3 regions of the Ligilactobacillus sp. LYQ60 genome follow, and region 1 is predicted to be linked to each of the others. Evidence: predicted binding sites of a transcription regulator. Region 1 holds the regulator's gene; each other region holds the start of a gene.
What was found. The regulator NrdR, encoded in region 1, represses ribonucleotide reductase genes. The targets are predictions, from matches to a motif close to ACACNATATATNGTGT.
Positions count from the first base shown of each region.

Region 2: a site for NrdR is predicted at 1,329-1,344, ahead of nrdH (glutaredoxin-like protein NrdH). Genes of this name have one in related genera too.
Region 3: a site for NrdR is predicted at 1,852-1,867, ahead of nrdD (anaerobic ribonucleoside-triphosphate reductase). Genes of this name have one in related genera too.

Region 1 is NZ_JBJFZV010000001.1:316,989-320,270, forward strand. Features, by position in the region: gene ACI3EZ_RS01505 (DnaD domain protein) at 12-1,328, opposite strand; gene nrdR (transcriptional regulator NrdR) at 1,318-1,818, opposite strand; gene coaE (dephospho-CoA kinase) at 1,815-2,444, opposite strand; gene mutM (DNA-formamidopyrimidine glycosylase) at 2,445-3,278, opposite strand.
Region 2 is NZ_JBJFZV010000006.1:37,786-41,067, reverse strand. Features, by position in the region: gene nrdE (class 1b ribonucleoside-diphosphate reductase subunit alpha) at 1-899, opposite strand, end outside; gene nrdH (glutaredoxin-like protein NrdH) at 1,022-1,252, opposite strand; gene ACI3EZ_RS06205 (class I SAM-dependent methyltransferase) at 1,471-2,073, shown strand; gene tadA (tRNA adenosine(34) deaminase TadA) at 2,073-2,576, shown strand; RNA gene ffs (signal recognition particle sRNA small type) at 2,624-2,710, shown strand; gene dnaX (DNA polymerase III subunit gamma/tau) at 2,800-3,282, shown strand, end outside.
Region 3 is NZ_JBJFZV010000006.1:52,144-55,425, reverse strand. Features, by position in the region: gene ACI3EZ_RS06275 (YfhO family protein) at 1-1,669, opposite strand, end outside; gene nrdD (anaerobic ribonucleoside-triphosphate reductase) at 1,955-3,282, shown strand, end outside.

The DNA.
Region 1 (3,282 bases):
TGGACCCCTCCTTACGACCGCAGCTGGTTAAGTAGTTCACGGCGCTGCTTATCCAACGCTGCCTTGTCCTTTTTTTTCGGTGCTTGCTGGGAAGGATGCGCATTGTCCGATCGGGCCCACGCTGGCAGGTTTTCTTTTTGAACCAACCGGCGGGACCGCCGCTTGGAAGATTGTTTCTTCGCTTGTTTTTGCTGATTAAAGTGGCGCGCTTGCCAAATAGCTTTCGCTGGCGCATCAATCCGCTTGCTAGCCCAGTCAGCCGCAATTGCCTCAAACAATGGTGCCGGCAACATGTCATTCCCCTGATCGACCATAATGTAGTGAATCAAAATGTTAACTACCGCCGGTGGTAATTTTTGGTACTTAACTACCCGCTCAAGTGTTTGCCGTTCCGACCGCGCAATAAAGGAATGATTTTGCTCCTTTAAAGTTGCCAAAAACTCCATCGGCGCATACATCTGAGCAGCCTGAACCAATTGTTGATCCGTAGCGGAAAGCTGATGGTCAGCGGTCGCCTTAATTGTAGTTGCCGGAGCTACAGGACTTGCCGGACGGGGGCCAGCATACTGCTCTGCCGCAAGGGCTTTTACTTGTTCAAAATTAACCCGGTTTGTTTCCAAATTAGTCGCCTGCTCAAGCAGCTCCTTCACCTGTAACTCGTCCAACCCATATAACGTTACCAGCGCGTCAATCCGCTGCTTATTTTGGGCCACCTGTTGCCGGTCAACGTAAGACCGCGCTAATAATTGATCAAGCTGCTGGTAATCAATTGCTGCTCCTAAAGTGTGGAGCTGATTTTCATCCCCAGCCTCCCGGGGAGCGTGCAACCGCTCTGAAGCAGGCATATCAAATACCTCCGTTAACTGAGCAGTTGTTTCTGTCCCCGCTGGCAGTGGTGGGTTGGGGACCCACTTTTCTAACAATCGATTAAATTCATCAGCTCCAATCCAACTCAGCAACAGCCCACTGAGAAGATCGTCAGCAAAAAACTGAGCAGGCGTTACCGGGCGAAGAACCCGATAACTTAATATCCGAGTTTCATGTTCTGTCGTCTGAAACGTTCGTAACAATCCTAGCGCCTCTAAACGACATCGGGCCGCAAATAAGTCTTGCGGCGCGACGTTTCCGAGCGCGATTAAGAGTACACTGTGGCGGCGAGAAGATTCCTTCTGGGTCCCAGCTAATTGATGATACAATGCACTGGCAAGCGCTCCAATCAGAGGTAAGTAAAGGTCCCCCACTATTGCTAAATCGTCCGGCTGAAGGCGCGCAGGGATTTGAACGCGGTACGGTGTTCCCGCTGTCACATCACACTTCTTATTGATCATCCTTCTGCTCCTTTGCGGCCCGTTCTTTTCGCCGGGCTTCCCGCCCTAGCAGGTCATTAAGTTCCGCCGCAAATGACTGCATATCCTTAAATTCATGGTAAACACTGGCAAACCGAATGTACGCAACATCATCCACGTCAGCAAGAATTTCCATCACGTACTCGCCAATTTGTTGACTTGAAATTTCGTTACCATTAACCGCGTGTGCCCGCGCCTCAACCTTATCAACAATTGCAGTAATTTGTTTACTGCTAATCTGCCGTTTTTCAGTGGCACGCATAATTCCCCGCATCACCTTATCACGACTAAATTCCTGACGGGCGCCGTCCTTCTTAACCACCAACAACGGCGTGACCTCAATCCGTTCAAAAGTGGTAAACCGGTAACCGCATTTTTCACACTCCCGGCGGCGCCGGATTGCCCGCCCACTATCAGCCGGCCGGCTATCCACAACACGCGAGCTTTGTGATTGACAATTCGGGCACTTCATCTGCTTTCACCCCGTTTACTGGCTAATTCTTCCCAACCATTAGTTTGTAACCATTCTATCACCTGCCGCCGCGTTGCTTCAACTTCACCGTTATTATCAACCACGACCGTAGCAAAGCGCTGCCGCTCACTATCGCTAATCTGCGCGGCAATTCGTTGGCGGGCCGCCTGGACACTTAAATGGTCCCGTAAAATAAGCCGCTTCAACTGCGTTGGCGGCGTAACGCTCACCACCATAATTCCGTCACATAATTCACCGTAATGCTGTTCAATCAACAAAGGAGCATCCAACACAACCATCGCTTTTCGGTGCTTTTGTGCACTAACAAGTTGTGCCGTAATTTGCCGCCGGATAAGCGGTGCTATAATCGCATCCAAGCGCTGCCGGTCCTGCGGGTGTGCAAAAATAAGGTTTCCCAGACGAGCCCGGTCCAACTGACCGTTAGCGGTAACCATTTCCGCGCCAAACACCATTTTAATCCGTTCTAATCCCGAAGTTGCCGGAGCTACCACGTTCCGGGCCACCTGGTCAGCGTCAATCACAGGGATCCCTAGTTGCCGAAACAGCGCACTCACGGTGGATTTCCCACTTGCAATTCCGCCGGTTAAACCAAGAACGTAGGTCATCTAATTCACCCTCTTAACCTGACAGTGCGGACAAAAATGCGTTCCCCGTTGACCGACCTTAACCTTCTCAATCAATGTTTCACACCGATCACACGGCGTTCCCTGCCGCCCATAAACGTGCAGTTTAAGTTGAAACCCCCCCTCATGCTGGAAAGCATCCGTATATGACCGAATCGTTGTTCCCCCCGCATCAATCGCATGATCAATTTCCGTAATAATGTTATCGTGAAGTCGGCGTAATTCATCATCTGTCAACACTACACACTGCGTTTCCGGATGAATCTTACTTAACCACAGACATTCGTCAACGTAAATATTACCTAACCCGGTCACAACCGTCTGATCTAACAACGCCGGTTTGATCATCTTTTTCTTCTTTTTCATTCGGGATATAAACTGGTCCACAGCAAACGTTTCAGAAAACGGCTCCATCCCTAGCTTTTTAATTCCGGGTAACGTCATCTCCTTCCCGGTAGCAACCAATTGCATCCGCCCAAATTTTCGCGAATCGTTATACCGGAGTTGTTGCCCATCATCCATGTGGAATAAAACGTGCGTATGCTTTTCAACCGGCGTTCCTTCCGCCTTCACGTAATACTTTCCTTCCATTCTGAGATGCGAGACAACCGTTTTATCTCCGCTAAACCGCAAAAGTAGATACTTTCCCCGTCGGTCAACCGTCATTAATTTTTCCCCCACCAGCTGACGTTTAAATTCTTCCACGTCACCAATAATCATCTTCGGGTAAAGTACGTCAACGTGCGTAATTGTCCGCCCAGCCGCTAAGGCATTAATCCCGCGCCGAACCGTTTCAACTTCTGGTAACTCTGGCATCTTG
Region 2 (3,282 bases), on a different contig from region 1:
TCGTCCTTTGCGGCTAACTCGTAGAATTTATCCGGAATGACTACCCCAAGAGAAAGAGTCTTTACCCGGACCTTTTCGTCGGCATTTTCTTTCTTTGTTGCCAGGAAAGCCATGATGTCAGGATGGAAAACATTAAGGTAAACTACTCCAGCACCTTGCCGTTGGCCCAATTGGTTAGAGTAGGAAAAGCTGTCTTCAAGGAGTTTCATTACGGGAATTACTCCAGAAGCGGCCCCTTCAATTCCTTTAATGGGCGCACCAGCCCCCCGGAGATTACTCAAGGAAATTCCCACCCCGCCGCCAATTCGGGAAAGCTCTAAAGCGGAGTTAATTGTTCGCCCAATGGAATTCATGTCATCGGTGGTTTGGAGAAGGAAGCAGGAAACCATTTCCCCCCGCCGGGCCCGACCAGCATTCAGAAAGGTTGGGGTAGCCGGTTGGTACCGCTGGGTAACGAGTTCTTCAGCAAGGTCGCAGGCTAATTGTTCATCGCCATTTGCCATGTATAGAGCATTGGCTGCCATCCGATCAATAATTGTTTCTAGGTAATACTCGTTATCGAGCGTCTTCATGGCGTACTGGTTGTAAAATTTGTAGGCGGCCATAAATGACTTGAAGTGGAAGTTAGCCGCATTAAGCTGGGCGTATAACTTCTTAATGAAAGTCATGCTGTACTTCTTTACGAAGGTTTCTTCAAGGTAACCGTTCTTTATAAGGTAGTCGAACCGCTCTTCAAGTGAATTAAAGTGTTTGAGGTTGGGTTCTACGTTTTCTTTAAGGAACGCCTGGAGGGCATCATGATCCTTTTCAAGTTGAATTTTTCCGTTAAGGGGAATGTTGACCTGGTTGTTTAGGTCGTAATACGTTACTTTGTCGCGATCAATTGCAGATAAACTCACTGGTTCCACCACTTTCTTTGGGTTATTAGTTAATTACTAGTTTAAAAAAAGTGAACCAACAACGTGTTCACTTTATTAGTTAAACTTTGCTTTTAATGTAGCATCTTAAACGCCTTATGTGATTATTCAGCAATGACCTGTTGGAGAAGGTCTGGCCGAAAGCCGTTAACAACGGGTTCGGCATCACGTTCAACGACCGGGACGCTTCGGAATCCCTGTTCCTTAAGATAATCAACGTATTCTGGATGGTCAGAAATATTTCTTTCCTCAAAGGAAACACCGTGGGACTTAAGAAATTTTTTGGTCATTTTGCACTGGATGCAGTTGTTTTTTGTATATACCGTTAGGCTCATAATCATCATCACCATTTCACTTCTTTTACTTACGTGAACTTAGTATACCGTGTTTTCGGAAAAAAGCAAGGCTAGAACACAAGATATTGTGGATAATAATCAATTAAAATCCGATATATGGTGGATAACGGCTGCGAATAATTCTTGGATTTTGTTGCTTAACGGGGGCGATTTAGCGTATGATAAAAGTATCAAATTTACTGACGGGGTGTCCGAAGGTGACGGAATACTACTACTCAACACAACCAACGGCTGCACATGATGAGCAGACGTTTTCGTTTTCCTTATTGGGAAGTAATTTACGGTTTATTACTGATAGCGGGGTGTTCTCGCGGCGGACCGTTGATTATGGTAGTCGTACTTTACTTACGGCCCTCGAACAAGCGGAGATTACTCCCCGTAAGGTTCTCGATGTAGGGTGTGGGTATGGCCCGCTTGGGATTGCGCTTGCCCGGCGATTTTCTGCTAGCAGGGTGACAATGAGTGACGTTAACGAGCGGGCATTAGCGCTTGCCCGGCGGAACGCCGCTGCAAATCATGTGAAGAACGTAATGATTTGCCAGTCGGATGGTTATGCGATGCTTTCCGCAACGGATTACGATTTGGTTGTTACTAACCCGCCGGTCCGGGCGGGGAAAAAGGTTGTTCATGAAATTTTGGCTGGTGCATTTGATCACCTTGTTTCTGGGGGAGCGTTATATGTTGTATTGCAGAAGAAACAGGGAGCTCCGTCAGCTAAGAAATTAATGGAAACAACGTTTGGAAATTGCCAGGTTGTTTTGAAACAAAAGGGCTACTACGTGTTAAGGAGTGAGCGGTAATGGCATTAATGGCAAATGAACAGGCAAAGTTCATGCAAGAAGCTCTCTATGAAGCCCAAAAAGCTGCTGCCATCGGGGAAGTGCCGATTGGGTGCGTAGTAGTACGGGATGGACGGGTTATCGGTCGGGGCCATAACCTCCGTGAGCACAGTGAAGATGCGACAATGCATGCTGAGATCATGGCAATTCAGGAGGCAAATGCGGCATTGGACAGCTGGCGGCTGGTTGATTGTGATTTGTTTGTGACCCTTGAGCCATGCCCGATGTGTTGTGGAGCCATAATAAATTCCCGGATTCGGGGGGTTTACTATGGTGCGTCAGACAAGAAAGCAGGGGCGGCGGGCACCCTGATGAACTTGCTGAATGATTCCCGTTTTAATCATCAAGCTGAGGTATATCCGGGAGTGCTGCAAGAGCAGTGTGCCGCTCGGTTAACGCAGTTTTTCCAAGAAGTGCGGCGGAAGCAGCGATTAGCTCGGCGCCGGGCGAAGCGGGAAGATTAAGACTAGCTTTTTGGGGAGTTTTCATGTATCATAGACTTTGCCGCAAGGCCTTAGGACAATGTTGTCCTTACGAACCGTGTCAGGTCCGGAAGGAAGCAGCACTAAGTTTGGTTCAGCATGTGTCCTAAGTTGATATGAATGAGAACTCCCGGTTCGTCCTCGGACCGGGAGATTTTTGTCCTCAACGTACATATTCTATATTAACGGAGCAAGGAGGAAAAACATGGCTTACCAAGCACTTTATCGGGTATGGCGGCCCCAACGGTTTGCGGATCTAGTCGGGCAGCAGTTAGTTACCCAAACACTGCGGAATGCACTGGCAACCAAGCAAACATCCCATGCATACCTGTTTACCGGGCCCCGGGGAACCGGGAAGACATCCGCGGCTAAGATTTTTGCCAAGGCCATTAACTGTCATCACCAGCAGGATGGTGAGCCGTGTAACGAGTGTATTACTTGTAAGGCGATTACGAACGGAACGCTGAGCGATGTAATCGAAATTGATGCGGCCTCTAATAACGGAGTTGAGGAAATTCGAGATATCCGGGATAAGGCTAAATATGTACCAACAGAGGCTGACTATAAGGTATATATCATTGACGAAGTTCATATGTTATCGACCGGAGCGTTTAATGCGCTGCTAAAAACGTTGGAGGAACCCCCGAAGAACGTGGTCTTTATCCTCGCAACAACGGAACCCCAAAAG
Region 3 (3,282 bases), on a different contig from region 1:
TCCGGTCATCGAGCTGTTGGAGCGGGTAATTAGCCTCGTACTGGGTGTTTTGCATTTGCTGGGCAAACTGACCGACGTACTTGTTTTGAATCGAATAGTACGAATTAAGGAGATTTACCGGAGCAGTAAGGTTGTTGTACATGGTGTAATCAGCACCGAGTTGATAGTTCTGGCTTAGGGTTGAAACCCGGTACCCCGTTTTGCCAGTGAGTCCGGCTGCCAGGCCGTTGTAGCTGTTTTGTTCCAGGTTTTGGAAAGCTCCCAGGGGAAGCATTTCCTTGGAGTATCCTCCGTTGTATGGGGCCTCAAAGTAGACTGCGTTAAAGAGAACGTTGATGAGAACAATAGCAAGCAGCCAGTGCTGGGAGTGGTTTTGAGAATGCCGGTGAAGTAGCCATAAGGCTAGGAGGGTGACATACAAAAAGACCATCGGAATGAACAGCATTTCGTTATTTTCAAAGAGGTAGTCTAAAAAAATGATTCCTGTATAACCCACAGTAACAAGTGTAAAGAGTTTAAGAGTTGCCCTCGAAAGGTGTGGCAGGCGTTCGGTAAGAATAGCACACGCGAGCGCCACTGGTAGGCACAACATTAAGGTCCAGCGATTAGACGGGGACATAAAGGCGTTCATAAAGGCTGCAAAGCACGGGAGAAGCAGCATACCACCACTAATCAAAATACTGGTTGCAATTATCGGGTAGCGTTTAATGTGCCGAAGAACGTAGGTAATTCCAAAGAGGGCGATGCTGGCAAAGCCAAGTGCCGTCCAGAAGTAGAAATCCCGGTTGCCCCCGTTAATTAGCTGGGAAGGAAGTGCCAGGTAGTAGTACGGCGGGTATCCGTGCATTCCGTTAGCAAACGGACTGCCTGAACGGGTCGAGTTAAGGACTGCATGGAATTCGGGAACAAGGATGAAGCCTGCTAATAGCAGGCTAGTGATGGTTGCCCCCACCAGACGAGCAAGCACTACCAGGTAGTTTAATCGGAGGCGGTAGGTAATCAGCACTCGTAATCCAAGGTAAATAAATGCCCCAATGCCAAGCATGTAGGCAAAGTAGAAGTTACTAATGAGCATCCAAGTGAACGCGCCAATTAGAGGCCAGCAGCTTTTCCCCTGTAACACCCGTTCGATAGCTAGCAGTATAAGCGGAAAGATGATAAACGGTGTTGCAAAGAACGGTTGGGCGCAGTTGGCGTACAGTAAAAAGGCATTAAAGGTGTAAACGAGCGCCCCCGTAATAATTGCTGGGGTGTGAAGTAGCTTAAAGTGGCGGGCAAAGAAGCAGAAGGCAAGCCCGACACAGTATAGCCGTAAAATGATGATGAGATGGTAGGCGAATACGATCTTACTAACCGGAAAGAGGAGGGTAAGGTACGCGAAAATATCCCCAATATCGTAATAAGCAAAGATGGGGAATTTGGCCGCCCCTAACCCTAACTTCCATGACCACTGCGTATTGTGGAGGGGGTGGCAAATAAACTGGGCGAGTGTTTGGCGGTAGGCCTTTAACAATGGAAGATGTTGGTTGGCCCCGTCAATGTACCAGATAAATGAGTGCCCCGTGATGAGGTACGTGCCGTACACGAAGAGCGCGACGATAAGGAACGCCGCGGTGTATTTTAGGTATAGCCGGTGATGATTATTCTTTTGATCAAACGAAAACTGCATGGTAATTGCTCCTCTCTCCATTCTCTTGTATTTTACCGTAAAATGACGAGTTCGGCAGAAAGAACAGTTCTTAAAAAGAAACAGGGTGGTTTGGATAGTCAAAAATAAATTAACGCTTGGAAATTCTCCAAATAATTGGGGAAATGACTGGTATTAAGTTGGTGCGTTTGTTCATCCCTTTTATACAACATATAGTATTAATAAATTAATCATGTACAACATGTAGTGTTAAATGCTATGATGGGATTGTTGATTGGAATAGCAACAGCGAAAGGGGAAGAATCTATGCCACAACAATTTGTTAAGCGTGACGGAGCGGTCTATCCGTTCCGGGAATATAAATTAGAGTTGGTTTTTACGGCACTAGGGGTTGAAGACCCCGAAAAGGTCGCAGCAGTGACGGCGACGCGATTAACCGGGGAAAGGGTGACTGCTCAACAGGTAGAAGATGCGGTTTTAGCAACTTGCGAGCGGCTGCACCTTATGGAAGCTCGTCGGCGGTATTTGGACTACAAGGAACACCGGGCGCAGGAGTTCGCAAAGCAGACTGATCCAACCGCGCGGTTAGAGCGCCTAGTGAAGGGCGATCCAACAATTATTCATGAAAATGCCAATAAGGATAGCACCGTTTTCAGTACCCGGCGGGATTTAACCGCCGGAACGGTGGGAAAAACGTTAGGGCTAACGATGATGCCGCCACACATTGCTCATGCCCACTTAAAGGGAGTTATTCACTTTCACGACCTGGACTATTCGCCACTTGAACCGTACAGTAACTGCTGTTTAATTGATTTTGAAACAATGTTTCGTGACGGATTTAAGATTGGAAATGCGGAGGTTGAGCAACCCAAGTCAATTCAAACTGCGGTCGCCCAAATCGTTCAAGTGATTGCCAGCGTTGCTAGTCAGCAGTATGGCGGATGTACGGTGGATCATATTGATACGTTGTTAGCACCATATGCAATGATGAATTACGCTAAGCATCAGCACACTGCACAAAAATATATTTCAGAAGAAAAATCCCAGGAGCAGTATGCCCGGGAACGGACCGTTAAGGATATTTATGATGCGATGCAGTCGCTTGAATATGAAATTAACACCTTGTTTACCACGAATGGGCAGACACCGTTTACCTCAGTAGGGTTCGGGTTAGGGACGTCATGGGCAAGCCGGGAGATTCAACGGGCCATTTTACAAGTGCGAATTGATGGACTCGGGAAAAACCACCGGACAGCCATCTTTCCGAAGCTTCTCTTTGCGATTAAGGATGGAGTTAACCACCGTCCGGAAGATCCTAACTATGATATTAAGCAGTTAGCGATTGAGTGTGCTACTAAACGAATGTATCCGGATATCCTTAATTATCCACCGATTGTGGCAATTACCGGTAATTTTAAGTCGCCGATGGGATGCCGGTCGTTTCTTCCGAAGTGGACGGATGAAAACGGTCAGGAGGTAAATGATGGCCGTGCCAATATGGGGGTGGTGACGTTGAACCTTCCCCGGATCGCCATGGAAGCCCACGGGAACCAGGAATTGTTTTGGACAATGCTAGAAGACCGACTACAACTTGCCCATGAGGCGCTCATGGTGCGGGTGAAGCGAATCCGCGA